2 regions of the Paraclostridium dentum genome follow, and region 2 is predicted to be linked to the other one. Evidence: predicted binding sites of a transcription regulator. Region 2 holds the regulator's gene; the other holds the start of a gene.
The links. Region 2 encodes HrcA, which represses chaperone genes, less so after heat shock. Its sites were predicted from a motif close to TTAGCACTCNNNNNNNNNGAGTGCTAA; they were not measured.
Positions count from the first base shown of each region.

Region 1: htpG (molecular chaperone HtpG) is a predicted target of HrcA. The motif match lies at 2,589-2,615, and genes of this name have one in related genera.

Region 1 is NZ_CP183813.1:974,742-990,497, reverse strand. It holds gene ACN6I1_RS04390 (hypothetical protein) at 291-542, shown strand; gene htpG (molecular chaperone HtpG) at 630-2,504, opposite strand; gene ACN6I1_RS04380 (TetR/AcrR family transcriptional regulator) at 2,692-3,354, shown strand; gene ACN6I1_RS04375 (efflux RND transporter permease subunit) at 3,431-5,524, shown strand; gene ACN6I1_RS04370 (hypothetical protein) at 5,527-7,395, shown strand; gene ACN6I1_RS04365 (ATP-binding protein) at 7,442-9,424, opposite strand; gene ACN6I1_RS04360 (peptidoglycan-binding protein) at 9,631-10,872, shown strand; gene ACN6I1_RS04355 (cupin domain-containing protein) at 11,010-11,483, opposite strand; gene eutH (ethanolamine utilization protein EutH) at 11,485-12,576, opposite strand; gene ACN6I1_RS04345 (BMC domain-containing protein) at 12,579-13,136, opposite strand; gene ACN6I1_RS04340 (EutN/CcmL family microcompartment protein) at 13,129-13,401, opposite strand; gene ACN6I1_RS04335 (TIGR02536 family ethanolamine utilization protein) at 13,415-14,095, opposite strand; gene eutD (ethanolamine utilization phosphate acetyltransferase EutD) at 14,110-14,742, opposite strand; gene ACN6I1_RS04325 (cobalamin adenosyltransferase) at 14,755-15,513, opposite strand; gene eutM (ethanolamine utilization microcompartment protein EutM) at 15,588-15,756, opposite strand, start outside.
Region 2 is NZ_CP183813.1:574,922-590,677, reverse strand. It holds gene ACN6I1_RS02590 (YjjG family noncanonical pyrimidine nucleotidase) at 1-511, opposite strand, end outside; gene ACN6I1_RS02585 (hypothetical protein) at 639-1,112, opposite strand; partial or broken gene ACN6I1_RS02580 (dicarboxylate/amino acid:cation symporter) at 1,259-2,527, opposite strand; gene ACN6I1_RS02575 (dicarboxylate/amino acid:cation symporter) at 2,729-3,919, opposite strand; gene dnaJ (molecular chaperone DnaJ) at 4,076-5,227, opposite strand; gene dnaK (molecular chaperone DnaK) at 5,332-7,170, opposite strand; gene grpE (nucleotide exchange factor GrpE) at 7,238-7,792, opposite strand; gene hrcA (heat-inducible transcriptional repressor HrcA) at 7,808-8,827, opposite strand; gene hemW (radical SAM family heme chaperone HemW) at 8,931-10,061, opposite strand; gene ACN6I1_RS02545 (APC family permease) at 10,256-11,587, opposite strand; gene lepA (translation elongation factor 4) at 11,847-13,652, opposite strand; gene ACN6I1_RS02535 (hypothetical protein) at 13,786-14,043, opposite strand; gene spoIIP (stage II sporulation protein P) at 14,053-15,024, opposite strand; gene gpr (GPR endopeptidase) at 15,037-15,756, opposite strand, start outside.

The DNA.
Region 1 (15,756 bases), 400 kb from region 2:
TCTTTCTTTTTTGGTTTAGGTATCCAATTAATGTTATAACTGATAATATAAGCATAAAACATACTGATAATAATTTTTTCATAATCATGTCCCCCATACTTTTCTGTTATTTTACAAACATTGTGTTTTTACAATTCAAATATACCATTTTTGTATATATATATCAATCTATTTTCGGAACCTTCCAAATTTTCACACCAATTATTACTGTTAATATTCAATTTATTTTCACCCACGCATATAATAAAATAACTACCATTTAAATTATCTCTAATGAGGATGTGTTAAATATGTTTACCAAATTAGTAGGTCTAAGATTGGTTATAGGTATATGTTTCATAGGTTATGGCCTTTTATTATCTGCACTTGAAAAATATGATGGATTACCTACTTTTAATATTAAAATCAAAGCAAATGGATTTATCTTTATGGTAGTTGGAGTATTAATATGTTCTACTAGCTTTATAAACTTTATAATCTCAACCATAGCTTCAATAGCACTACTGCTTATTGAAACTTATCTTATAAATAAAAAATTGTAACATAAGTAAGGAGTATTAATATGTTTTAGCTACATTTCAAGCATCTTTTCAGCTTGTGTAGCAAAACATATTAATACTCCCTTATCCCTATAACCCTATTAACATATTCATAAGTTTATTGTTTCTACTTATAAATTCATCTAATTCCTTAGCGTCTAATTCTTTATTTGCAAGCAATGCAACATCTACAATTTGATTACATATTAACTCTATTTGATCTTTTTTACTTTCATCGTCTTTTAAAGATACTAACTTTTTAATTATAGGACTATTGTCATTTATAACTAAAGTTTTTTCTTCTTCAAAACTCATTCCTAGATCCATTCCTGCAAATTGTGATTTCATTTCAGCCATTCTTCTAGATTGTTCAGATACTAATATTATAGCTGTAGTATCCTCGCTCTTTAAGCTTTCTACAGAATAATCTTTTACTTTATCTTTAACATATTCTTTGAATAAATTTTCTATTTCTGTTTTATTTTCTTTGTTTTCCTCTTCATTTTTGTCTTTTAATACATCTGATAAATCTGCATCTATTCTATTAAATGTAACTCCTTGGTTTTTAAATTCTATAAAAGATATAAAGTGATTATCTATACTAGAGTCTAGTATAACTGCATCTAAATCATAATCTTTAAATAACTTAATATATTGTGATTGCTGTTCTTCATCACTTACATAGAATACTTTATTTTCATGTTTTTCCTTACATTTTTCTAAGTAATCATTAAGTGTAATATAGTTTGAATTTATATCTTTAAATAATAAAATATCTTTTATCTTATCATAGAATCCTTCGTCTTTTAAGCATCCAAACTTAATAAATACTTGTATATCATCCCAGAATTTTTCAAAGTTGTCTCTTTCATTTTTATAAAGTGATTTTAGTTTATCTGCAACTTTTTTAATTATATGCTTAGATATTTTACTTACATCTTTATCATTTTGTAAGAAACTTCTAGATACATTTAATGGTAAGTCTGGGCAATCTATTACACCTTTCAGTAATAATAAGAACTCCGGTATAACTTCTTTTATGTTATCTGCAACGAAAACTTGGTTATTATATAATTTAACTTTACCTTCTATAAGTTCAAATTCATTTTTTAATTTAGGGAAATATAATATTCCTTTTAAATTAAATGGATAATCTACGTTTAGATGTATCCAGAATAATGGTTCATCAAAGGTATTAAACACTTTTCTATAAAACTCTTTATATTCTTCATCTGTACAATCTTTTGGAGATTTTAACCATAAAGGATAAGTATCATTTAATGGTTTTATTTCATTTTCACTATTTTCATCTTTTTCTTTAGAGCTATCTTTAACATCTAAATAAATATTTACAGGTAAGAATGAACAATATTTATCTATTATACTTCTTACTGTGTACTCTTCTAAAAACTCTTTGCTATCATCAGCTAAAAATAAAGTTATAGTAGTACCTCTTGATTTTCTATCTTCACTTGCTGAAAGTTCATATTCTGTTTGACCTTCACTTACCCATTTTACAGCTTGAGCACCTTCTTTATATGATAAAGTATCTATTTGAACTTTGCTAGATACCATAAATGCTGAATAAAACCCTAATCCAAAGTGTCCAATAATATCATTTTCTTCGCTCATTTTATCTTTATATTTATTTACAAAGTCTTCAGCTCCTGAAAATGCAACTTGATTTATATATTTTTCAACCTCTTCTTCAGTCATCCCGATTCCATTGTCTTCAAATATAAGAGTTGAATTATCTTTGTCTATTGTTACATTAATTTTATAATCTTGCTCTTGTTTATTTTCTATTTCCCCTAGTGATACTAATTTTTTATATTTATTTATTGCATCACAACCATTACTTATAAGTTCTCTTACAAATATATCCTTATCAGAATATAACCACTTTTTTATTATAGGAAATATGTTTTCTGTATGTATTGATATGTTTCCTTTTTTATTTTCCATATTTATCTCCTCCTTAAATTTATCTTTATTAAATAAAATTGGGATAAAGTAAATCCCCCTACATTTATTATTTTATCATCTTTGTTAGCACTGTCAATACTAGAGTGCTAATTTTTTTAAAATAGATTACAAATCAAAAAAATGTTGTTAAAATGATACTATAAACAAAATTAAAGGGGTGATCAATATGGAGTTTGAACACAAGGATGACATTAGAAATACGATAATAATAGAAGCATCTAAGCTTTTTATTCAACAGGGGTATACAAAAACAACAATAAGGCAAATAGCACAAGTCTGTAATTTAGGTAGAGGTCATTTATATTATTATTTCAAGAAAAAAGAAGATATTGTTTTATATCTTTATAAAAATTTGATCGAAAGAATTTATTTTCATACAAAGAGATCAAATAGTGAGTCTATAGATCCTCTGCTTAGTTATGCTATAACCCAATATATATACATAAAGACTATAGCAACTAATAAATCTTTATTTAGAGTTTACATAGAAGCATCTGAAATAGACTCAGTGAGAAAGGAATATCTTAAAACTCTAGGTGAAATATTAAAAGCTAATCTAAGAGAGTTAAATTTTGATTTTAAAGAAAAGGACATAAGTCTAAGCATTGTAATTGGTTCAGCTGGTGAAGATGAACTTTTGCGTAGATTTTATAAAAATGATATCAACTTAACACTAGATGAAATTATTGAAAGTACAATAAAAACTAGGCTTTTACTATTAAATATAAGCCAAGAAAAAGTAATTCAAATTATTTTAGACACTAAAGATTCAACTAATAACATAGAAATTAATGAAATAATAAAAAACATAAATATACTTGACATATAGGTTGTACTACTCATACAATCTATTTTGTAAACAAATTTGGGCATGCCTAAATATTTTAGAGGGGGGTAAACTTTAGATGAGGGGATTGTCAAAACAAATAGCTAAAAAAAGTAAGTTAATTTTAGTAATAGCTATACTATTATTAGTTCCATCAGCAATTGGCTTTTTAAACACAGACATAAACTATGATATCTTAAGTTATTTACCAGATAATTTATCGACAACTCAGGCAGAAAAAATTCTTAAAGACGAGTTTGATTGCGGATCTTTGGCTATGTTAATAGTTGAAAACATGGAAGATAAAGATGTAGCTAAGCTCAAAGAAAAATTAACTAAAGTTGAAGGTGTAAAAGATGTTTTGTGGGTTGATGATGTTGTAGATTTATCAGTACCTAGAGAACTTCTACCAAAAGATGTAACAGACTTATTGTATACCGAAAATTCAACTCTCATGGTTATTAAATTAGAAGAAGGTTCTGCAGCTCTTAAAACATTAAATGCTGTAGAAGAAATAAGAAAAGTTACAGGAAAGCAAGCATTTCTAAGTGGTATGGCAAGTATCATAAAAGACACTAAAGACATTTCAGATAAAGAAACTCCACTATATGTAGTAGTTGCTGTAATACTTACATTAATAGTTTTAAGTTTTACAATGGATTCATATGTTACTCCATTTATATTTTTACTTAGTATAGGATTTGCTATAATCTATAACTTCGGTAGTAATATAATATTTGGTGAAATTTCTTATTTAACCAAGGCACTAAGTGCTGTATTACAACTGGGAGTTACCATGGACTACTCCATATTCTTACTTCACAGGTATGATGAAGAAAGATCCAGATATGATAGTCATATAGATGCAATGGCAATAGCTATTTCAAATACCACAACAGCAGTATTTGGTAGTTCCTTAACTACAATAGCAGGATTTTTAGCTCTTTGTGCAATGGATTTAGCCCTTGGAATGGATATGGGCTTAGTTATGGCAAAAGGGGTTTTACTAGGAGTTATATGTACAGTTACTATACTTCCTGCTCTTATACTAATCTTTGATAAGCAAATTCATAAATACAAACACAAACCAATTTTACCTACATTTAAAAAATCATCAAAAATAGTTGTTAAACATTACAAATTATTAGTAGTTTTATTTTTATTGATGTTTATACCATCTGTAATAGGTTCATCAAATGCAAAAGTTTATTACAACCTAGACGAATCTTTACCTGATGATTTACCATCTATAGTTTCTACAAACAAATTAAAAGATGACTACAAAATGAATAGTACAAATATAATTTTGGTTAAAGATTCACTTGATTCTTATAAAGTTGACCAAATGATTAAAGAAATTGAGAATTTAGATGGAATAAATTCAGTTGTTGCACTTGAAAAAGTAATAGGTCCTGCAATAGTTGAAGATATACTTCCAAATGATTTAATAAGTTCAGTTAAGTCTGGTGGATACGAACAACTCATAGTAAATTCAGAGTATCGAGCTGCAACAGATGAAGCTGGTGTTCAAATAGATAAACTAAATAACATAGTTCATAAGTATGACAGAGATGGTCTAGTTGGAGGAGAAGCACCTTTAACTGATGACCTTATAAAAATTGCTGACACAGATTTTAAGAAAGTAAGTTTAGTATCTATAATAGCTATATTTGTAATTATAGCAATAGTATTTAAATCACTTTCTCTACCTATTTTATTAGTTTTAGCCATTGAGTCAGCTATATTTATAAACCTTGGAATACCTTACTATACAGGTACTGTAGAACCTTTTATCGCATCAATAGTAATAGGTACTATTCAACTGGGTGCAACCGTTGACTATGCAATACTTTTAACTTCTAGGTTTAAAGAAGAATTGGCTGTAAATGATAATAAGTTTGAAGCTATGACAGCTTCAATACAAAGTAGTGCAAGATCAATAGTAACAAGTGCTTTATCATTCTTCTCCGCTACAATAGGTGTTGGACTTATTTCTAAACTAGAAATGATAAGTGCATTATGTTCACTTATGGCAAGAGGAGCTATCATAAGTATGTTTATAATCATTTTTATGCTTCCTGCAATTTTATTAGTTTGCCATAAATTTATAATAAAAACTAGTAAAGGGTTTGTTACTCCACAACCTAAAAATTTAAACAAGGGGGATATATAAGGATGAAAAGAATTAATTTACCAAAGGCTTCAATAGCTACTTTAACTACACTTATGATATTTTTAAATACTGGGATTTGCTTTGCAGATGTAAAAAAAGAAGAAACTGTATATGCCATATTAAATAATAATGGTAGCGTTGAAAAAACTATTGTTTCTACTTGGATAAACAGCGATGAAAAACTTGGAAAATTTACTGATTCTAGTAATCTTAAAAATATAAAAAATGTAAAAGGTGATGAAAAACCTGTAATAAATGATGATTCAGTTGAGTGGAATGTCAATAAAGAGGATTTATACTACCAAGGAGAGAGTTCTAAAAAACTCCCTATTGATGTAGATATTCAATATGAATTAAATGGCAAAAAAGTTAGTGCTAAAGAAATTGATGGAAAATCAGGTAAATTTAAAATAACTATAGATCTTAAAAATAATGAAAAGAAAATCCGTAAAGTAAATGGTAAAAATAGAGATATGTATGTACCATTTTTAACAGCTACTGAAGTTTTATTTGAAAGAGATAATTTTAAAAATATAAAAATAAATAGTGGAGAACTTCTAGATGATGGTAAAAAATCTAGTGTAACATTTGCATCTTTCCCTGGTTTAAAAGAAAGCTTAGACTTAAGTAAAGATATAGAAGATTATTTAGAATTAGAAGACACACTAGTTATTGAAGGAAATGCTAATAAATTTAAAATGCCTAATATAATGGTCATGGCAACTCCAAAAATTCCAGAACTTAAAGGAATTGATAAAAACTCTACGTTAGATGATTTATCTAAATCTTTAAATGATTTAAGAAAAGGCGGAGATGATTTATTAGATGGATCTAAAAAATTATTGGACGGAAACAATGAACTAAACACTAATTTTGCCAAATTTGATCAGGGTGTAAAATCTTTGGATAAAGGATCTAAGGATTTAAGTAGTGGTATAGATAAATTAAATCAATCAGCTCCATCTTTAGATAACGGTGCAAAAAGCGTAAGTAGTGGCCTTAGTCAGCTAAATGATTCTCAAGGTAAGTTTTCTAATGGTGTTGAATCTTTTGTAGGAAATACTAATAAGCTTTATGACGCTTACTCAGCTATTAACAATGGAATTAATAGTGCTAGTGACGGTGCTAATGCACTTAGTTCTGGACTTTCTAATGGAGCTTCTGGTGTAGATAGCTTAATAGCCTCTACAAATAATATAGACCAAGTTGCTGGAGGATTAAACAATATAGCTGGGTCTTTAGATGAATCTAATCCAGAAGTTGCTAATCAATTAAGAGGATTAGCAGGTTCTTTAAGTCAAGTTTCTGAAGGTCAAAGGGGTGGCCTAAATAGTTTAAAAGATGGAATGGGCAGTGCTGTAAGTGGGGCTAATAACTTAAGTGCTGGACTAGAAAACTTAAAATCTGGTTCAAATAGTTTTAGCTCTAATTTCAAATCTTTAATAGATGCCGGTTCAACTTTAAGTAGTAGTTCAAAACAATTATCAGCCGCTACTAATAAACTTGAAGATGGTAGTAAAAAGTTGGCTGCAGGAACTAGTGAGTTAAGCAAAGGTACTAACCAACTATCTCAAGGTAGTAAAAGCTTAGTTAGTGGTACTAAAACTTTAAATGATAATTCAAGCAAACTTTTAAAAGGAACAAATGACCTAGCAAAAGGATCTAATGAATTATATAAAGGTGTTAATAAATTAAAGAAAGATGGGCTAGATAAAATCTATCAAGAAGGAAATACTAAATTATCCGATATACAAGGTTTAGTAGATGTAAAAGATGAAATAGTTAAACTATCTAAAGATTATAATAACTTCTCTGGCCTTAATAAGGATATGGATGGAAAAGTTAAGTTTATAATGAAGATAAATGAATAACATAAAAAAAGAAGCTATTTTTATAGCTTCTTTTTTTACGCTTTATTTAAATATCTGATAGCTCCAAATTCACAATTTTGTTTGTCTCTATATAATTTGAAGGATCATATTCTGCTAAACTTTCATCTATTTTTATAGGAAGAATAATTCTAAACAAGGATCCCTCTCCTATTTTGCTTTCTATCTCTATCTTACCACCATGAATTTCTACTATTTCTTTGGATATACAAAGTCCAATTCCACTGCCTTCGTTTTTTCTAGTGTATAAATTTTCCACTTGGTAGAATCTTTGGAATATATAGTTTAACTTATTATCGGGTATTCCTACTCCATTATCTTTTACTTCTATAATAATGTCCTCTTCATCCTTATAAATTGATAAATCTACAACTCCATTTTCATTTGTAAATTTAATTGCATTTGATAAAAGATTTAATACTACCCTTTGTATTTGATAAACATCCACAGCAGTATTTATTTCTTCATATTTTGTATCAAATATCATACCTATATTTTTTATTTTGGCAAATTCAATACTTGATTCAAAAACATCCTCGATTACACTAACTATATTACAATTTTCTAAATTTAGACTAAGCATTCCGCACTCAGCTTTTGTCATGTCTATTATGTTATTTGATATTTTTAATAATCTGTATGAGTTTTGATTTATATTTTCTAGTTTATCTATAATATCTTCTTCTTCAATTTTCCCCTTAGATATATTGCATTCTAAAAGTTTAGTTGTGCCCAATATTATATTTATAGGTGTTCTTAACTCATGACTTAAATTAACTATGAAGTCAGACTTCAATTTTTCACGTTCCTTTGCTTTTTCTTCATCTTCTTGTTGCTTTTTAATATCTTTTCTATATCTTGAAGCTGCTTTAGCAACAAATACAATAGACATCAAAAATAATACAAGCAAAGTAAGTAATAAATGTTTCATCCATCTTGGAGCTAGTACCTCATATGGTCCTTTATTTATTAAATTTACACTTGTTCCTACATCAAAAGGATCTATATCATATTCATATATACTCTTATAATCAACATATGCCTTTGCACCTGGCTCTACCTCATTTTCAATCTTTTCAATAGGTATTCTATTTTTTATTTTAACTATCATATCACAAATAATCTTTGCTTGTTCTTGACCTATATCTACATGTCCTCCAAGAATACCTGAATATAAATAAGTCTGGTCATTTGAATATATAGGTTCACTACTATACTTTTTAATATCATCTATTAAATCCTTAGGTTCTACATATCCACTTGATTTTTTGCACTGAAATTCACCAGCTATAATGTTTATAGTATCTGGTTTATTATCTGACTTTTTTAATTTATCTATTAGATCTTCAGTATAGTTACTTTGTATGTAATTTATATCTATTTGATTGTTTAAATAAGTATCTATCAGTTTATTAATTTCGCTTTTCACAGATTCTCCATACTTAGACTTTTCAACTATTAAATTTATATTTTGAGTTTTTTGATTAAGTGAATATACCAAGTTCATTAAACTTAAACTATCGTCACCATGATATATCCCTGCCATATATTTTTTTTCTTCTTTGCTTATATCTAATTTCCCATCTACCCCACTAAATACTAAGGGAATTTTATAAAAACTGCTATTTTGATTTAAAACTTCTTTATTAAACACTTCAAAAGATTCATCATTTACAGTGTATATAGCATCTATACTTCCTCTTGGGTACTTTTCATTTAACATGTGTTTTAATGACTCTATGTATTCATCATTATAATTGTTTCTAAAATCTAGATACTCGATTTTAAAGTTTATACCCTCATCAGGATTTTTTTTAGAATAAGATTTGAGCCCATCCATTATAGCTGCTTCCCAGTGATGCCCTTGATTATATGAGTTTAATACCAAAACATTAAATCCTCTAGATTCTTTTTCATATGCGTCCACCCTATAATTAAACATTTGGAAAAAGATTATAAAAATAAATATGAATATAAAAATATATTTTTTCATTCCCCGTTTTTTTTTCATTAATAAAGTTCTCCCTGCCTTTACTTAAATGTACTTCATGTATAATAATTCTACATAGAGTCCCTTTTTACCTTCTGTTTTTCAAAATTTTTACATTTTTTAATTTATTCTATTTTTATCATAAAGTTAACTTAATACTACAAATGGTACACTTTAAATATTTTATTCATACATATAAATTAATAGATTATTTAGGGGGGATTTTTTTGTATAAAGGATTATTGACAATTAAAGTAACTGATGAAATTACAAACTTCCCAATTGAAGGAGTTTCTATAAATATATGTGCAATGCCTAAAGAAGGAAGCACTAAAAGTAAATACATTTATAAAAATCTAATTACCAATTCATCTGGGATGGTAAAAAAAGTATCATTAGATGCTCCAAATTTTATTTACTCTCAAGTTCCTAATTCTCCTAGGGCTTATAGTACTTATATACTCACAATATCTAAAGATGGTTATCAAAGCGTTGTAATACAAGGAGTTCAGATACTTCCTCTTGTAGAAGCAATTCAAAACATCTCACTTTCAAAAATATCTGCTTTTACTACTACAAATAAAAAAATTTATAAAATCGGCGACAACGTATTATACGGAAATTATCAACCTAAAATATTTGAAGATGATTTAAAACCGGTTCCATATGTTTTACCTAATGTTGTAGTTCCAGAATATATAATAGTTCATGATGGTATGCCAAGTGATAAAAATGCACCTAATTATTGGATTCCATTTAGAGATTATATTAAAAACGTTGCAAGTTCTGAGATATACGCTACATGGCCAACAGAAACAATATATGCAAATGTAGTAGCTATAGTTTCATTTACTTTAAATAGGGTCTATACTGAATGGTACAGAAATATGGGATATGATTTTACAATTACATCTACTACAGCCTATGACCATAAATTTATATACAATAGAAATATTTTTGATACTATAAGTGTTGTTGTTGATAATATATTTAATGTCTATATTCAAAGACCAAAAGGAAATCCTCAACCACTTTTAGCTCAATACTGTGATGGAATTCAAACTCAATGCCCTGGAAAAATGACTCAATGGGGAAGTAAGTACCTAGGAGATCAAGGTTATAAATTTGATGAAATTTTAAGATATTATTATGGCCAAGACATAGGACTTCAAGGTACAGATATGATAAAAGGAGTTCCTTCTTCATTCCCTGGATATACACTTACACTTTGGTCTACAGGCGAACCAGTTAAAACTATACAAAATCAATTAAACGCTATAGCCAATGCTTATCCTGCTTTACCTAAAGTTGATGCTGATGGTATTTACGGTCCAAAAACACAAGAAAGTGTGCGTAAATTCCAAGAAATATTTAGAATGACCCAAAGTGGAAACGTTGATTTTGCTACTTGGTATGCTATATCTAAAATTTACGTAGCAGTAACTAAAATAGCAGAGTTTGAAATATAAATTAAAATAATACAAAATAGAGAAGGGTACAATGTAAGTTTTAGCGACCTTTAAAGCATCTTTCCAGCTTTGGAAGCAAAACTTATATTGTATCCTTCACCTATATAGTATTTTGAATATTAGTTTCTAAATCTAATTTAATTTTGTGAAGCCCAATCAGCAGGATAAGTTACATATATAAATCTAGCATAATCCTTAACTGAGAATTGTATACTACTACCTTTTGGTATTAATATTAATTCTCCTGCAGATGCTGATACCGTTTTTCCATTTATTATAATATCTAATGTTCCTTCTATTACATAATCTACTTCATCATAATTTAATGTCCAATCAAATGTAGTTTCTTTCATCTCCATTATTCCACATCCTAATCTAGGACTTTCTTCTAATGTAAATAAATCTTTAGTATACACTACATCACTTGGATTCCCTGTATCTAATCTATTTGATTCATCAACTTTTACAGTTGGAAGTTTTATAGAAATCACTCCACTTTCATCCTTATCTCTTAAAAAGTCAACGCTGTTATCGCTACCATTTATCTTTTCTTGTATAATTTGTCTTACTAATTGTTCTAACATAGATTTATCTAGATTCTTGATATCCATCTTAAGCATTCTCCTTTTTTAACATTTTGTTTGCTAATGCCATAGCTAAAATAACTGCAGTAATTCCTCCTACTAACTTAGCAACTATCATAGGTGCTATCATGTCAGCATTAAATCCAGCAGTAAATCCTAAATGATCTCCAAATACAAATGCTGCAGATACCGCAAATGCTACATTTATGATTTTACCTCTATCATCCATATCTTTCATCATACCAAACATAGGTATACAGTTAGCTAAACTTGCTACTAATCCAGCTGCAGCTATATCATTCATGCCTAAAACTTTACCTAAAGCCATTAGTGGCTTATTGAAAACTTTAGTTATAACAAATACTAGTGGGAATGCTCCTGCTAAAACTATAGCTATATCTCCAACAATTTCTATTCCGTCACTAATAGGATTCATACCTGGTATTACAACAATTCCAGTTAAAGCTTCAACTATTGCAGCTGCAAGTCCTAAAGTTATTACTATAACAACCCCTTTACCAAAATAAGTAAACCCTTTTATCATTGCACTTTCAAACTTTAATAATCCTAAAGCTATTATTGCTGCAAATATTATTATAGGAATTAAGTTTCTAATTATCATCATTACATCAAATCCTGCAACTAATCCTCCTACAAATGCTCCTATAGGTATAGTTATTATACCTGCAAGAATTCCTGTAGCTAAGAATTTTTGGTCATTTTTATCAATTATTCCAAGTGCTACCGGTATTATAAATACTATAGTTGGCCCCATCATAGCTCCAACTATAAGTCCTCCAAACAATCCTGCATTTGGATCTTTTGCAAGTTCCATTGCTAGAGGCGCTCCCCCCATATCATTTGCTAGTATAGAACCTGCAAACATAGCTGGGTCAGCTCCTAACATATCAAAGATTGGAACTACTATAGGTCTTAATACATCTGCTAACACTGGAGCTAGACATATAACTCCTACCATTGCAACTGCAAGTGACCCCATAGCCACAATACCTTCTTCAAATTGTTCGCCTAAACCAAATTTATTGCCTATACACTTATCTATAGCACCCAATACCATAAATGCTACCATTAAATAGATTATAATTTCATTTATACTCATGGCTATCCTCTCCCTATTAAATGTTTTATTATTTTTTTATCTACATGAGGCATTACTAAAGATTGAATTACATCTTTGTCCTTCAACTCTTTTTTACCTTCATCTATTCCATAATTTACACTACTTAGACTTCCACTAACTATATATACAAGTTTTCCACCTATTGCAAATGACAATTGAAGTTTAATTATGGTTGTATCGCTACTTTTTAATGTTTTGTCTAATGCTTTTAATCCTGCACATACTTTACTAGTTTCCATAACCCCTATACAACTAACTTCAGTTATAGGTTCGTATTTGTTTTTTAATGCACTGATTATACTTTCATGTACTGAGTTTATAACAAAACTATCTACGACAAATCCTTGTGATATACTAAGCCCATGCTCAACAGCAGTATTAACTTCTCCTGTATCACCACTTATAATTATTATAAACTTTCCCGGACAAATGCTTTTTAAGTATAATATATCAACATAAGATTTTTTAACCATTTCATTAGATACTTCAATTCCCTTTGCAATACTTCTAAACTCTATAGAGCCTATGCTTTTATTCATCATGTACCTCTAATGAATCTACAACTCCAACTATAGTAGCATCAACTGGTATAGATCTATCTTCCAAAGATTCTCTAGCTCCAGATCCTCGTGTTACTAATACTAAATCTCCATTACCTGCTCCTGCATTATCAGCTGCAACTAAAAATCCATCACTATATGAATCTTTATCTTTTAAAAGTTTTAAAACTAATAATTTTTGTCCACATAATTTTTCATCTTTTCTTGTGGCCCAAACATTTCCAACTACTTTTCCAATCTCCATAAGAATATCTCCTTTACTCTTTATCTACTTTTAAGTTGTGTATTCTTATAAAATCATTAGCTAGTGGTGTTACTATACTTCTCTTCCCTAATAAAATCTTATCTATACCATTTATTTGAGGTTTTCTTAAATCAGATTCTGATATAAGTTTTTTACTTCTCAAATCAAGTGTATTCTCGTTTAAGTTTACAGCTATGGTCATTTCTTTATTCTCTTTTGTAGATTCCTCTTTGTAGATAACCTTAGCTTCATTTAATATGTTTTTAGGGTTATTTATAATTTCTACTCCATAGCTCTTAATTTCTTTTTCAAAGTTTAAATATTTGTTATATAAAGTCTTAGGTGCTGTTTGTTTGTACCTTTTATATTCAAGTCCATCTTCCATTACATAAACTTTTTTTCCGCTCATAATCATCTTTAATATAAAACGTTCTTCATCTGACACACTGTTTCCCATAGCTAAATTACAAAGACCTCTTAAACAAAGTCTTGATATTACTAAAACATCACAGTCTTTTATATCTTTGTTGTAATTTAAAACTTTAAATTTATCATTTAAGAATTTATATTTTTCTTCATCTCTTTCCCACATTAATACACACTTAGGAAGATTATTATTTACTTTTACATCTTGATTTTCAAGTTTTTTGTATATTTCATCTACTATAAATTCTATAAGCTTATCATAATCCATACATATCACCTACCTTATAGATTATCTTTTATTATTCTAGCTAAACATCCTTTGCTAAATCCACATGCATTGGCTTCATCATAATCAATATGCATATATGTCTCAAAGTTTTTGTTAACTCTTATAACAACATCATCAAATATTAATGGTCTTTTTCCAAATACCTTAACTTTTACAACTTCATTGTCAGAAACGTTGAACTTTTTTGCATCCTCTTCATTCATGTGTACATGTCTTTTTGCTACCATAAGCCCTTTTTCTAATTCAACACTATCTTTTTCTGTATATATTTTTATACCTAATGTTCCGTTTAAATCTCCACTTTGCTTTATAGGTGCTTTTAATCCTAATTGAGAACAATCAGTTAAAGACACTTCAACTTGAGTTTGTGCTCTTTCTGGCCCAAGTACTATAACATTTTTAAATTCGCCTTTAGGTCCACTTATACAAACTCTCTCTTTACAAGCATATTGACCTGGTTGAGACAAATCCTTTATCTTTGTAAGCTGATGACCTACTCCAAATAATTTATCTATGTCAGCTCTACTTAAATGAATATGTCTTCCGGATGCTTCAACTTCTATAAATGCTTCTTTTTTTACTCTTTTTACAACTTCATCTACGATATTCTCTAATGCTATATTCATGCTATCCTCCAACTATTTATATTTATTTGTTCTAATTTTATAGATCATAATCCAAAATACTGAGGATAATCGGTTTAAAGCTTTTATTAAATCTTCTCTTTCAACTTGTCCATATTCTCCTTTAAAAGCTTCATATGCAGCAAGTTCAACCTCTCTTGTTAGTGTTCTTATACTATTTATCTCAACTACCATTTCTCCCATTTCATAATTTGGAAATTCATGACCTATTCCAAAGTATTTTTTAGGATAATGAGATTGTTCTCTTAGTTCTTCAGGTGTCAATCCTAAAAGCTTAAATTCTTCTAATTTTTCTTCTAAAACTTCACATCTCATTATAGTTCTAACAAACACCAAAACTTCTTGAAGATCTTTTAGTAACTTTTTCATGTCATGCTTTTGACATAAAATCTGAGCTTGTAAAATTCTAGCTTCTAAGGAATCTACCTTGCCTCTTAAAACAATTCTTTTATGATCTTTAAATACTAGTAAATTACCGTTTAAAGAAGTCATATGTTCAGGTTTTTCGTCTAAGTTAGCTCCAAATACAGTAACATACTTATATCTTTTTTCTTGTTTTACATCAGCTTTTTCTTCACTAGATTTATTTTTTTCTATTTCATCTAATGAATCTACGTATTTTAAAACTATGTTCTTGTCAGTTAAATACGATTTTGCTGAAGGAGTTATAATTTGACCTTTTTGTATATAAAACTCTTTTACATCTGTATGTCCTATTTTTTTTCTTACTTCACTTTCTGTTAAAACACCCATATCCTCACAACTCCTATCGGATGTGTAAAAAGGGGTGTCTCAATTGAAACAACCCCTATTTACTTAAATTTTTATTACTTTTCGCTAACTTTTGGTAATATAGCGTCTACTTCAAAGTGTGGTCTTGGTATAACGTGTACTGATACTAATTCTCCTACTCTTTCAGCTGCAGCTGCTCCTGCATCTGTTGCTGCTTTAACAGCTCCAACATCTCCTCTTACCATTACTGTAACTAATCCTCCA
Region 2 (15,756 bases):
AATCGTACTTATTAAAAATTATTTCAAAAAACTTAGAGTTTGGTTTTTCAACTCCCATTTCTTCAGAAATAAATATATCATCAAATAAATACACCATTTTAGAATCTTTAAGTCTTTGTTTTTGAGTCTTTCCTATCCCATTTGTTCCTGCAAATATTTTGTATCCTCTATTTTTTAATTCCATTAAAGTTTCCATAGCTTTGGGAATTGTTTTATGTCCTTTAGTTAAGCAATTTTGATATTCTTTTTCTACTATTTCACCTTTAACATTATATCCATACAAAGCAAAAAATTCTTCGAATCTTTTAGTTAGTGCCTCTTCTTTTTCTATAGTTCCTTGTTCTATCTGACTCCAAAATCCTCTATTTATAGACTTATACTGATTAAATGATTTTTCATTAAAAGGAATATTATACTTTTTAAAAATAACCTTTAAAGAGTTTCTTTCGTTATCTTGAAAGTCTAATAAAGTATCATCTAAGTCAAATATTAAATGTTTATATTGTTTCATGTCTTCACCTCTTTTTATATAATACTCTATTTTAATTAAAAATAATATGGATTTAATTAAATTTTGAACCTAAATTAGCTTGTCCTATTTAAAGTAAAAATAGAGAAGAGCTTAAAAGTACTCTTCTCTAACATCCACAATTAGGGGTAACTTCTACAGGTATCACTCTATCTAAATCAGTTCCCTTACAACACATTTTTAAAAATCCGCAACCTACCCTTTCACCTACAAATGTTGTGCAAAAACACCCATCTCCAAAACTAAGAGCTGGACTAAAGCTAAGGTTTCCTATACTGTAATCAGATAGTTCAAATTCAATAAGAGGATTCTTTACAGGGTGGCCATGCTCATCTACTAATATTCCAAATATCATTTGCTTACAACCGCACATAACCTCAACCTTATACGGAAACATTAACTTAAGGCAAACAGGTCTTGGACCATGAGGCTTACATTCTGGTTTCTTTTTCTTTCTTCCCCTATAGCTATCATCTAATACAAGTTCTTCATTATCAAAATTTATTTTATCTAGTATAAACTGATGAAGTTCTTCTTCATTCGTTATGTGTTTTCCATCTATCATAAAATTGAATTTACTCATAAACCCTCCCACCTCATAATAATTTTAAAGAATACTATATATTATGTTTAAGTCTTGAAAGTTGTTCATACTAAAATAGAGTCTTAATTTTTACATATAGAATAAAAAAAGTAGTAATCTTAACCTAAGATTACTACTTTTCCCTGTTAGCTTGCCTTTTTAAAAGTTTCAACTTCTTCTTTTAACCAATTTTTACCTTCAACTAGTCTTGCAACTAGCATAGAACTTACTGTATTTCCAGTTGTGTTAAGTACCGTGTTAGGTATATCTGTTATTGTAGTTATTACTGTTAATAAAGGAATTGCTTCAACAGGGAATCCGAAGATGCTTACCACGAGCATCTCACCTATAAGTCAGCCACCTGCTACAGGAGCCATAAATACTCCAACAACAAGTACTGTAACTAATAAGTTTAATATGTTCGATGGATCTGCCATATTTCCACCTAGTATTCCAGTTAAAAATGCAACTTTTACTATAACGGATAATACCGAACCATCTTTATGTATATTAATTCCTAAAGGTATAACTGTTTCAGCTATATCATCTGGTACCCCTATTTTTTTACTTGCTTCTAAGTTAGATGGTATACAAGCAGAGCTTGAAGATGTCGCAAGAGCTGTAGCTATTGGACTTATAGAGTTTTCATAGAATTTCTTAACTCCTTTTTTACCACCTGATAAGTATGCATATAATGTATAACATACTGCAAAGTATATTGCAGCTAATACACAATAAGTTAAAAATACTCTTATATAACCTGCTATTATTTCTTGACCTAGTTCACCTATAATCGATGCTGTATAACATCCTAAACCTATAGGCCCCAACTTCATTATAATTCCTACTACATTTAATATTACATTTGTTCCTTCATTAAGTATGTTCTTTATAGTCTTTGCTTTTTCTCCTAAAACGGCAATTGAACTTCCTATTAGTACTGCAAATACTACTAATTGTAATAAGTTACCGCTTGAGAACAATTCACTAAAATCAGAAACTGTAACTGAATTTACTATTTGAGTTAGTAAATTTCCTTTTGATGCTATTTTCTCTTGGTCTGGAGCAACCATCATTTCTTTTACTGAGTGAATATCGATTCCTTTTGATGGATTGAAAATTATAGTACCTATAATACCTACGACTGCCATAACTAATGTAGTTAATGTGAAAACAATAATTACATTTTTCATTATTTTCCCGAATCTTTGCATGCTATTGACGTTTGCAACCCCCGATGCAACGCTGAAGAACACAAGTGGGACTACTATCATCATGATTAAATTGATGAATAAATCTCCAAATGGTTTAAGAACTGTAGCTTTTGGCCCTAGTATAAGTCCTACTATGGCTCCAATTATTGTACAACCTAGTAACACAAATGAAGACTTATATGTTTTTAAAAAGTCTTTCATGTGTAAACCCCTTTCCTGATATGAGTATATTTGTCGCTCCCGAAGAACATTGTATACAAAACATTTTTTTAAGTCAATGAATTCGATAAAGTATAGTTTTTTACAATATTTCACACTTTATTTATAGCTTTTTTCTATATATTGGAAAATAACACAAAAATAAGGCTATAAATTTAATGTTCATAGCCTTATATATTAACCTTATATTGATTTTTCTTCGATTTCCTCTTTTATATTTTTCTTACTTGCTACTCCAGTAAGCATAAGCGTTAATGCCCCATCAGCAGTTACATTACAAGCTGTTCCAAAGCTATCTTGAAGAGCAAATATAGTTAAAATAAGAGCCGTTCCTGTCTCATTAAATCCTAATACACTAGTTATTAATCCAAGTGATGCCATAACTGTTCCTCCTGGAACTCCTGGAGCACCTATAGCAAATATACCAAGTAAAACTATGAATAATATCATCGATGATACATCTGGCAACTTACCATAAAGAATTTGTGAAACTACCATAACGAAAAATACTTCTGTTAAAACTGATCCACATAAATGTATATTTGAAAATAATGGTATTGAGAAATTTAAAATATCTTTTCTTAAAACTTTGGATTTTTTCGCACATTCAATTGAAACAGGCAAAGTTGCCGCTGAAGACATACTTCCTACAGCAGTTAAGTATGCAGGTCCATAGTGTTTTAATACTTCCATAGGATTTTTCCCCGACATAAACCCACTTAAAGCATATAAAAATGCAAGCCATATAAAATGCCCTATAAGAACTATAATGATTACTTTCATAAATACTGGTAATTGATTTGTTATAGACCCTTCATAAGCTAATGTTGCAAATGTAGTTGCAATAAAAATTGGAAGCAATGGAATTACTATTTTTTTTACTAAACTAAGAACTATATCTTGAAATTGATCTAGTAATTTTTCAAATAAATCTGCCTTTGTCCAAGCAGTTGCAAGACCTAATATTATTGATAAAAATAAAGCACTCATAACAGGCATAATTTGAGGAATGTCTAATTGAAATATAAGAGATGGTAATTCTCTTAAGGTGTCTGTAGTTGATTGTATTGATAATTTTGGAATTAACATATATCCGAAAATAGCAGAAAATGTAGCTGCTCCGATAGAAGATATGTAAGCAAAAGTTATAGCATATCCTAAGAGTTTAGAAGCATTGGTTTTAAGTTTTGCAATAGATGGAGCTATAAATCCTATTATTATTAAAGGAACTGCAAAGAAAATTACCTGACCTAAAATATACTTTAATGTTACTATAACATTCATAAAAGATTTTGGTGAATAAAGTCCAATTAATAGACCTAAAAAGACAGCTAATATGAGTTTGAATATTAAGCTATCAAATAATTTTTTCATAAAAATCCCCCCTCTTTAAATGTTATATAAACAAAATAACATAGTCAACTAACTCTTCACTTTATAGATATTTTCAATAAAATCTATTTAACTGTATAGAGTTTTTTTATACATCAAAAAATGAACTCTAATTAGAGTTCATTTTATCTTATACTTTTATTTTCCTTTAAAAAAGTCTTCTATCTTTTGTCCGAAAGTCTTCTTTTTTTCATGAACTTCATCTCCACAAGACTCTGCAAATGCTTTTAGAAGTTCTTTTTGATTATCATTTAATTTTTTAGGAATTTCAACTGTAACCTTAACATATTGATCACCTCTTGCATTCCCTCTCATTTTTGATATACCTTTTTCTCTTAATCTAAATACTGTTCCTGTTTGAGTTCCTGCTGGAACATTATACATTACTTTACCATCTAAAGTAGGAACTTCTATTTCGTCTCCAAGTGCAGCTTGAACAAATGTTATAGGTAATTCAAAGTATACATCATATCCATCTCTTGTAAATAATGTATGAGGCTTAACATTTACTATTATATATAAGTCTCCCCTAGGTCCACCTTTTGATCCTAAGTCACCTTGACCACTTAACTTAATTATTTGATCATTATCTATACCTGCTGGTATATCAACTTCTATAGTTTTAGTTTTTCTAATCTTTCCATTTCCACTACATTTAGGACATGGTGATTCTAAAACTTCTCCTTCTCCGTTACATGTAGAACAAGTTCTAGTACTCATTATATTTCCAAATGGTGTTCTTTGAGCTGTTCTAACCTCTCCAGAACCGTTACATGTTGGACAAGTTTTTTTAGATGTTCCATCTTTTGCGCCGCTTCCGTGACATTCACTACACTCTTCAGTTCTATTTATCTTTATAGATTTTTTAACTCCAAATGCAGCTTCTTCAAATGTAATAGTTACAGTTTGTTTTATGTCAGCTCCACGTTCAGGACCTCTTCTTCTAGGTCTTCCTCCGCCAAAACCGCCTCCGAACATATCACCAAATATATCTCCGAATATATCTTCAAAGCCTCCAGCTCCACCGTTAAAGCCTCCAAATCCGCCTTGTCCTCCGAAGCCTCCATTTACACCATCATGACCAAATTGATCATAATTAGATCTTTTTGTATCATCTGATAATACTTCATATGCTTCGTTTACTTCTTTAAACTTTGCTTCTGCTTCTTTATCATCTGGGTTTCTATCTGGATGATATTTCATTGCAAGTTTTCTGTATGCTTTTTTTAACGTTTGTGCATCAGCACCTTTGTCGACACCTAATACTTCATAATAGTCTCTTTTAGCCACGCTTGCCACCACCTTCGTATCACATAACAATAGCTTGTAGACGTCTACAAGCTATTATTAATTTTATATATTTATTATATACAAGTAACGTTGATTTTCAAATACTATTTTTGATCATCTACTTCTCTGAAATCAGCATCTACTACATTGTCATCTTGTTTAGCTTCTTCTTCAGCTCCACCTTGTGCTTGTTGATCTTGAGCAGTTTGTTGGTACATTTGCTCAGCTATTTTGTGGAACTTTTTGTTTAATTCTTCTAAAGCTTTATTTAATTCTTCAGCTGTAACGTCTTCTTTAGCTTTTAATTCTTTTAATTTAGCTATTTCTGCTTCAACTTCAGATTTAGCATTAGCATCAACTTTATCTCCAGCATCAGCTAAAGTTTTTTCCATTTGGTATATAGTAGCTTCAGTTTGATTTAATGCTTCTATTTTTTCTTTCTTTTGTTTATCTGCTTCAGCATTCATCTCAGCTTCTTTAACTTTTGCTTGTATTTCTTCTTCACTTAAGTTAGTTCCTGAAGTTATAGTTACCTTTTGCTCTTTTCCTGTTCCTAAATCTTTAGCTGTAACGTGTACTATACCGTTAGCATCTATATCAAAAGTAACTTCTATTTGAGGTATCCCTCTTGGAGCTGGTGGTATATCAGTTAATTGGAATCTACCTAAAGTAGTGTTGTCGAAAGACATACTTCTTTCACCTTGTAAAACATGTATATCAACAGCAGTTTGGTTATCTGCAGCAGTTGAGAATACTTGAGATTTTTTAGTTGGTATTGTTGTATTTCTTTCTATTATCTTAGTCATTACATTACCCATAGTTTCTATTCCTAAAGATAATGGAGTAACGTCTAGAAGTAATAAATCTTTAACATCTCCAGCTAAAACTCCACCTTGTATAGCAGCACCTGCAGCAACACATTCATCTGGGTTTATACCTTTGTGAGGTTCTTTTCCTATGAATTTCTTAACAGCTTCTTGAACAGCTGGTATTCTTGTAGATCCTCCTACTAATAATACATCATCTATATCAGAAGTTGAAAGTCCAGCATCTTGTAATGCTCTTCTAGTTGGTTCCATAGTTTTTTCTACTAAGCTTGCTGTTAACTCATCAAACTTAGCTCTTGATAAATCTATGTTAAGATGTTTTGGTCCTTCAGCTGTAGCTGTTATGAAAGGTAAGTTTATATTTGTACTCATTGTTGAAGATAATTCTTTTTTAGCTTTCTCAGCAGCTTCTTTTAATCTTTGAAGAGCCATTTTATCATTTCTTAAATCTACACCTTCAGATTTTTTGAATTCTTCAGCTAAGTAATCTATTATAACTTGGTCAAAGTCATCTCCACCTAATCTGTTGTTACCAGCAGTAGCTAAAACTTCAAAAGTTCCATCTCCTATTTCTAGTACAGATACGTCAAATGTTCCTCCACCTAAGTCAAATACTAATATTTTCTTTTCTTGATCTAATTTATCCATACCGTAAGCAAGTGCAGCTGCAGTTGGCTCATTTATTATTCTCTTAACATCAAGTCCTGCTATTCTACCTGCATCTTTAGTTGCTTGTCTTTGAGCATCTGTAAAGTATGCTGGAACTGTTATAACAGCTTCAGTTACAGGTTGCCCTAAGTAGCTTTCAGCATCTGATTTTAATTTTTGTAATGTTATAGCTGATATTTCTTGTGGACTATAATCTTTTCCATCTATATTAACTTTGTAATCAGTTCCCATGTGAGTTTTTATAGATATTATTGTTCTATCTGCATTAGTAACTGCTTGTCTTTTAGCAGGCTCTCCTACTATTCTTTCTCCATCTTTTGTAAATGCAACTACTGATGGTGTAGTTCTCATTCCTTCGCTATTTGCTATTATTTGAGGTTCTCCACCTTCTAATACTGCAACACAAGAGTTTGTTGTTCCTAAGTCAATTCCTATTATTTTTCCCATTTTAATATCCTCCTTAAAAATTTATATGTTAATTGATATTAATTCAATTTTATTTTTTTATTCTATGTTAGCAAGATACTTTAACCATTGATGGTCTTAGCACCTTTGTACTTAATTTATACCCTTTTTGTAAAACCATAACCACTTGGTTTGCTGGTGTTCCATCTACTGATTCTTGCATAACTGCTAAGTGTAGGTTTGGATCAAATTCTTGACCTTCAGCTTCTATTTCTTCTAGTCCGAATTTTTCAAATGTAGCTTTTAATTGTTTTTGCACCATATCTATGCCTTTATACATGTTATCTTCTTTATCTGTACAAGCATCCATAGCTCTTTCCATGTTATCCATAACAGGTATTAATTCATTTAATATTTTCTCATTAGCAAATACACCCATAGTTTCTTTCTCTTGTTGAGTTCTTCTTCTATAGTTTGCGTACTCTGCTTGAAGTCTTTGAAGAGTATCTGTAAGTTCTTCTATCTTGCTATCTTTCTCATCAGCTTCATCTACTTCTTTAGCTTCAGTAGCCTCTTCTATAGCTTCTTCGATAACTTCTTCTACTTCCTCTGATGCATTATCTTTTATATCTTCTTGTAATTCTTCTTGTATATTGTTTTCCAAAACTTACACCCCTAACTATTTTTTGTTTAGTAGTAGTCCCATGTAATTTAATATAGAGTATACTTTTGAATAATCCATCCTTGTTGGACCTATCAAGCTTATTTTACCTACTACATTTTTATCTATATTGTAAGTTGCAGTTATAATACTACAATCTTGAGCTACCTCACATTCATTATCGCTTCCGATAATTATATTTAGGTTTTCTTTTTGTATTCCTTTAGATTTAAGCATACTAGATATATTATCTTTCTCTTCCAGCATATTTAGAAATGTTTTAGCTCTAACAACATCACTAAATTCTGGGAAATTGAATATATTAGTTGCCCCGCTTAAAGATATTGCTGTATTGCTTTCTTCAAAATCGAAGTTTAGAGCATCAATAAGCTTATCAATAAATAAAGAGTTTTCTGTTATTTCATATTTTATATAATTTAGAAAATCTTCATCAATTTCAGTTATATTTTTTCCTGAAAGCTTCTTAGTAAGATTATCAGAAATTAAATTAAGTTTAGATTGATCAATCTGTATATTGGTTGATATAATAGTATTTTTTATTTGCCCTTTTTCTGTAACTATTATTAAAACCATACTTTTTTCATCTAATCCAACCAATTGAACATGTTTTATAACTTGAATATTTGATGTATTTTTAGTAACAGCTATAGTTGTATAATTAGTTAACCTAGATATCAACTTAGATGTTTCATGTATCAAATCTTTCATATAATTCATGTTTTGGTTTATTGACTCTTCTATTAAATGTTTTTCAATATCATTTAATTCACATGTACTCATTAAAGAGTCAACATATAACTTATATCCTTTTTCTGAAGGAATTCTCCCTGAGGAGGTATGAGGTTGAATCAAATATCCTAATTCTTCTAGGTCAGCCATTTCATTTCTTATAGTGGCTGCACTAACTCCTAACTCATACTTTTTAGAAAGAGTTCTAGACCCTACAGCTTCTGCAGTTTCTATATAATCTTTAACAATAGCTTTAAGGATATTTAGTTTTCTTTCATTTAATTCCATATAATCCAAAGCCTCCTCTTTTGTTAGCACTCATTTAGTTGGAGTGCTAAAAGATTATATATATTTTATATCACTTTAAATTTGCTTTGTCAACACTTTTTGATTAATTTAAAAATTCTATGAACACACTATTAGAAATTTCTCTTCCTTTTTGAGTTAGAGAAATGTTTTTTCCGTCAAATCTAACAAGCTCTCTTTTTATAAGCTTATCCATGACTTCTTGATATATATCATAAAAATCTGTATCAAATCTTTCTTTAAATACATCTATATTTATCCCTTCATTCATTCTAAGTCCCATAAATATAAATTCCTCTATCTTATCTTTTTTTGTTAATTCTATTTCTTCACTAACAGGCCTTATATTTTGCGTAATACACTTATTGTATTCACATATGTCTTCTATATTTGAATATCTAGTATCCCCTATAAATCCTGACGCTCCTGGCCCTAACCCTAAATAGTTGTCACACTTCCAATATATAATATTATGTTTACATTCTAAATCTTCTTTTGAATAATTAGATATTTCATACTGGTTATATCCATGTCTTTTTAAAATATCTATTGTATAGTTATACATATTTATATCTGTATCTTCATCTAGTAATTCAAATTCCTTATTTTGATACATATCATATAACTTCGTTCCCTCTTCCAATATAAGTGAATACGCAGATATGTGTGACGGATTTAACTTTATAATTTTATCCAATGTATCTTTCCATTCTTGAGTTTTTTGGTTTGGAAGCGCATACATTAAATCTATATTTATATTTTTAAATCCTATATCTAATGCATCGTAATAGTTTTTCTCAAATTCTTCATATGTATGTATTCTTCCTATAGATTTTAAATGATAATTTTGAGTAGCTTGAAGTCCTATACTCAATCTATTTATACCCATTTTTTTCATAGCTTCAAGCTTTTCTCTATTTATTGTTCCTGGATTACATTCAATAGTTATTTCTGCGTCTTTTTTTATATTAAAATTCTCATTTATATGATTAACAAGTTCTTTCAGTTCATCTACAGTTAAAATACTTGGAGTTCCTCCTCCAAAGAATACTGTATCAAAACACTTGTCCTTAAATTCACCTTTATAAAATTTCATTTCTCTTTCTATATTTATTAGATATTCTTTCTTTTGATTACTATTAATTTTATACGAGTTAAAATCACAGTAATAACATTTTTGCGCGCAAAACGGCACATGTATATATAGTCCTAACATAATTACTCCTTAATATTTAAATATAATTATATATATTATACCTCAAAACATAACTATTCTAATCTTATTAATCTAAAATTCAAATAAAATATTACTTTATTGAACTTCTATATAAACCACGTAATAATTTTCTTAAGCACAAAAAAGAGATAGTAAAATTACTATCTCTTTTTTATCTATTTTTAAATAATTAATTAATTATTTTTTTGTTTTTTTGACATTACTGAATAAACTGGTAACCCTATAGCCGTAACTATTAATCCACCAGCAGCTACTAAAGTATTATTCATTAATTGGTTAACTATAACGAATAATCCACCAGCTATTGCTATTAATGGTATTATTGGGTATAAAGGCACTCTGTATGGTCTTTCTAAGTTTGGTTGATCTTTTCTTAACTTCATTACTCCTATGAAAGTTAATACATAGAATACCCATATTATGAATATTGTTAAATCTGTTAATAAGTTGAATTGTCCTGATAATGCATATAAACAAGCAAGTATTGCCATTAAGAATATTGCATTTGCTGGAACTCCACCTTTATTTAACTTACATAATGCTTTACTTCCTGGTAATGTACCTTCACAAGCTAATGCGTAAGATACTCTAGGTCCAGTTAATAAGTATCCATTTAATCCACCGAATACAGATATTAATATACCAACTGTTACTATTTTACCACCCATTGGTCCAAATATTCTTTCTGCAACTAATGATGCTGGGGCACTTACTGTTGCCATTTCACTAGCTGGTACAACCCATAAGTAAGCTAAGTTTATAACTACATAAACAGCCATAACTATTGATAAACCACCAACTATAGCTTTTGGTAAATCTTTACCTGGGTTTTTCATTTCTCCTGCTATAGATCCAACATTTATCCATCCATCATATGCGAATAATGCTGCTATTAAAACTTGACCTAAAACAGCTCCCATAGATAAGTTTTCACCTATGAATGGAGTTGTTATTGAGTTATCTCCTGATCCATTTATAAATCCGAATACTATTATAACAGCTAATGGTATTAATTTACATATAGTTGCTACAGTTTGTATTGTTCCACCTAATTTAGATCCTACTGTGTTTAAAACTGCTAAAAATAATATAATTCCTAATGCTATTGGTAATACAACTGCCATATTAGTCTCACTTTGACCTATTAAAGTAGCTGCTTGTTGAGCAAATATTACACCTAATGCTGCTGCTGTCGCCGGGAAGAATAATACCGCTTGCATCCACCCTGTTAAAAATCCTAATCTGTCTCCATATATCTCTTTGATATATATCATCATACCACCAGTTTTTGGTATTGCTGCAGATACCTCTGCTGCTGTAAGTCCAGCTGCTATTGTTATAACCCCAGCTATAACCCATGCTAACATACCTAATCCTGGTGCTCCACCTGTTGCTGAATATATAGCTTGAGGTTTAAAGAATACCCCTCCACCTATAACCATACCAACAACTGTAGAAAGCGCTGCCGAAAAACCTAAAGTTTTTTGAAGTCCTTTGTTGCTCATCGTTTTCCTCCTTATATTTCTGCTTTATTAAAATGTCCAATATGAATATTACTACATTTTTTTATAAATAACAATACATTTCGACACTTTTATTTTTTTTTTTATAGTACTTTAAATAAATTCATTTATTTTATAATTTAGGATAACCATTACCTCATTATTTTATTAAATTTTAATTAGTTTTTATACTAAATTTTCTACATTTTTTGATTATTTCTACAAAAAAAATGAAGGGAAAATTCCCTTCATTTTATAATAATTAGCTATCTAATTTTAGTACAGACATGAACGCTTTTTGTGGAACTTCTACAGATCCAATTTGTCTCATACGTTTCTTACCTTCTTTTTGTTTTTCAAGAAGTTTCTTTTTACGTGATATATCTCCACCGTAACACTTAGCAAGAACGTCTTTTCTAAGTGCACTTATAGTTTCTCTAGCCATTACCTTATTACCAACTGCAGCTTGTATAGGTACTGGGAATTGATGTCTAGGTATTTCACCTTTTAATTTTTCACACATTGACTTCCCTCTTGAGTAAGCTTTACTTTCATGAACTATAAAGCTAAGTGCGTCAACTTGTTCTTTGTTTATTAATATATCTAATTTTACAAGCTTAGAAGGAACATAATCCTTTAACTCGTAATCTAATGATCCATATCCTCTTGTTCTAGACTTTAGAGCATCAAAGAAATCATAAACAACTTCATTAAGTGGAAGATCATAGTGAAGCATTACTCTTTTTTCATCTATGTATTCCATATTTATCATATCTCCACGTCTCTCTTGGCAAAGTTCCATAACTGTACCTACATAGTCTTTAGGAACTATTATATCACCTTTTACCATAGGCTCTTCTATCATTTGTATCTCATCACGTTCTGGTAAGTTAGCTGGATTTTGTACCATAACTAATTCCCCATCAGTTTTTGTTACTTTATATATAACAGATGGTGCTGTAGTTATTATGTCTAAATCGAATTCTCTTTCTAATCTCTCCTGGATTATCTCCATATGTAATAGTCCTAAGAATCCACATCTAAATCCAAATCCTAATGCTGCTGAACTTTCAGCTTCAAATTCAAGAGCTGCATCATTAACTTGTAGCTTCTCTAAAGCATCTCTTACGTTTTCGTACTTTTCTCCTTCACCTGGGTATATACCACAATAAACCATTGGAGTAGCCTTTTTATATCCTGGCATTGGATTTTCAGTTGGGTTGTTAGCATCAGTTATTGTATCTCCGACACAACAACTTCTTATATCTTTTATACTAGCTGCAATGTATCCAACATCTCCAGCACTTAACTCATCTAACTCTCTTTGTCCTGGAGCCATAACACCAACTTCAGTTACTTCAAACTTTTTATTAGTGTTCATCATTTTTATAGTCATACCTTTTTTAACTGTTCCCTCATATACTCTAACGTATGCTACAACCCCTTTATATGCATCATAATATGAGTCAAATATTAATGCTTTTAAAGGAGCTTCTTTATCACCTTGTGGTGCTGGAACATTTTTAACTATAGCTTCTAGTACATCTTCTATGTTTAATCCACTTTTAGCTGATATAAGTGGAGCTTCACTTGCATCAAGCCCTATTATATCTTCTATTTCTGTTTTTATTTCATCTGGTCTTGCACTTGGTAAATCTATTTTATTTATAACTGGTAATATTTCTAAATCTTGATCTATTGCTAGATAGACATTTGCTAATGTCTGAGCTTCAACACCTTGAGCTGCATCTACTACAAGTAATGCCCCTTCACAAGCTGCTAAACTTCTTGAAACCTCATAGTTGAAGTCTACATGTCCTGGAGTATCTATTAAGTTTAAGTAATACTCTTGTCCGTCCTTAGCCTTATAAACTAATCTAATATTTTGAAGCTTTATAGTGATTCCTCTTTCTCTTTCAAGATCCATGTTATCTAGTAACTGATCTTTCATCTCTCTTTCACTAACAAGTCCTGTATGTTGAATTAATCTATCTGCTAAGGTAGACTTTCCATGGTCTATATGCGCTATTATACTAAAATTTCTCGTTCTACTTTGTTTGCTGTCCACCTTTTATTCCTCCTTTTTATTATTATCATAACTTTTATTTTATAATATATCCGCAATTATGTAAATATTGATACAACAATTTAAACAAAGGTTCTTAAAATAATATTAGGGCTATCGTATCGATAACCCTAATTTATCTTAAATTATTAAGTTTGCTTATTTTTTCTTCTACATCTTTTACAGTTTTCATAAATGAACCATTTAAGTTTTCTATAAACACTTCTATGTTGTACTTCTCTATCTTTCCTATCATAAGTGTAGCCTCTTTATCTATTAAAAACATGCATCCACTTATTACACAAACCATAGTTAATATAAATATCCCTCTATATATAGGCCTTCTAGATAGCTTTTTAATCTTTTCCTCTTTTTTACGTTCTGCTCGGCTCATAGTTCTATCCTACATACCTTTTTCTTTTAAAAATTCATCTATTACTTCTGCAATATACTTAACTGATGCTTGAGCTTCTTCTATAGTATTTGCATTTCCTCCTACTTCTAGTAACAATGGCTTGTCTGACTTATATTGATTGAATTTGGCTTTTGGCTTTTTAACTACTGGTCTTGTTATTCCTGGGTATTTACTTTCAGCAAATGCTGTAATTTCTTTTGCTAATTGTAAATTTTTAGAATAGTTCTCACTTTTTTCACCTACAACAAATAAAAATTTAGCAACATTTTCTCCATTTATTTTAGTTGTACATGCATCATGGAAATCTTTTTTAGCTTTTTCACTTGCTATATCTCTACCATCTCTATGTAAATCTATTATTACATCAATGCTTTTATATTTTGCCTGCATTGTTTCTATAGTTTTTAAGCTTCTACTATATGCCCCTGTAAACTCTGGCATATCATGGTAAGTCGTATTGTGAACTACAGATCTTCCTCTTTTATCTAATTCTTGAGTTAAAAGTGCTCCAATTTCAAGGGTAGCATTTTCTTTATCATAAGAGTGATAGTTTCCAGTTGGAGAATTTACATACGTTTCTCCTCCATGAGTATGATATATAAGAATTTGAGGCTGATCTTTTGTCGCTAATACATTATCTACATATTTGCTACTTGTAGATGCTGTCTCTGTAGTTTTTTCTTTTTTCGATGAATCCTCAACTTTAGGAACATTATCTTCTCCTACATACATCTTTACGAATTCATCTTCTTTATTTGTAGATTTTTTTTCTGATTTATTTTGTGCTTTACTTGCTTCCTTTTCATTTTCAGATTTAGGTGTATCTACCTTAGTCTCTGGATAACTTGTATTTATAAGAAATTTTAAAAACTCATCTTCATTTAGTGCATACGATGTCTTAAAACATAACCCACATATAACACAGGTTAAAATGCTCAAACTAGCAATTTTTCTTCTCATATTATATCCTCCTTAATTTACAATTCTCCCAGGATGAAGCGATCTATTTAAGCCTTCGCTTATTATTACTGCTAGATTTTCAATCGTATCATCTATATCTTTTGGTGTAACTATTAAATTCTTATCATATGGTTCTAGTGATTCTCTTATAAAATGATATTTTTCTTCTTCTTTTAACTCTTTTAACATGTTGTAAAAATCTTTGCTTTCTTTGGATTGTTCCATAAGATTATCAATTGCAAGGTCAAGTACATCACTAGTTAATGTTGCCGCATCAACTACTGTTGGCACTCCTATCGCTATTACATCTACCCCTAAATAGTCTTTATTTAATGCTTTTCGTTTATTACCAACCCCTCCTCCAGGTGAAATTCCAGCTGTTGAAATTTGTATCGTAGAGTTTACTCTTTCCATTTTTCTTGAAGCTAGGGCATCTATTGCTATAACTCTATCAGGCTTTATCATATCAACTATTGATTTTACTATCTCGCTTGTCTCTATACCTGTAATTCCCATTACTCCGGGACTAAGACCTGCAACTTCTGTAAAATCATCATCATATTCTTTGTTGTAGTTTTTAAATATATGTCTAGTTACTAGAGTTTTAGAAACAGCTTTCGGTCCTAATGCATCTGATGTTATATTCCAGTTACCAAGCCCTATAACTAACGTCTTTTTAGTTTTATCAGTTCCAAGTATATCTATTAGTTCATCTTTTAAATATTCAGTTAC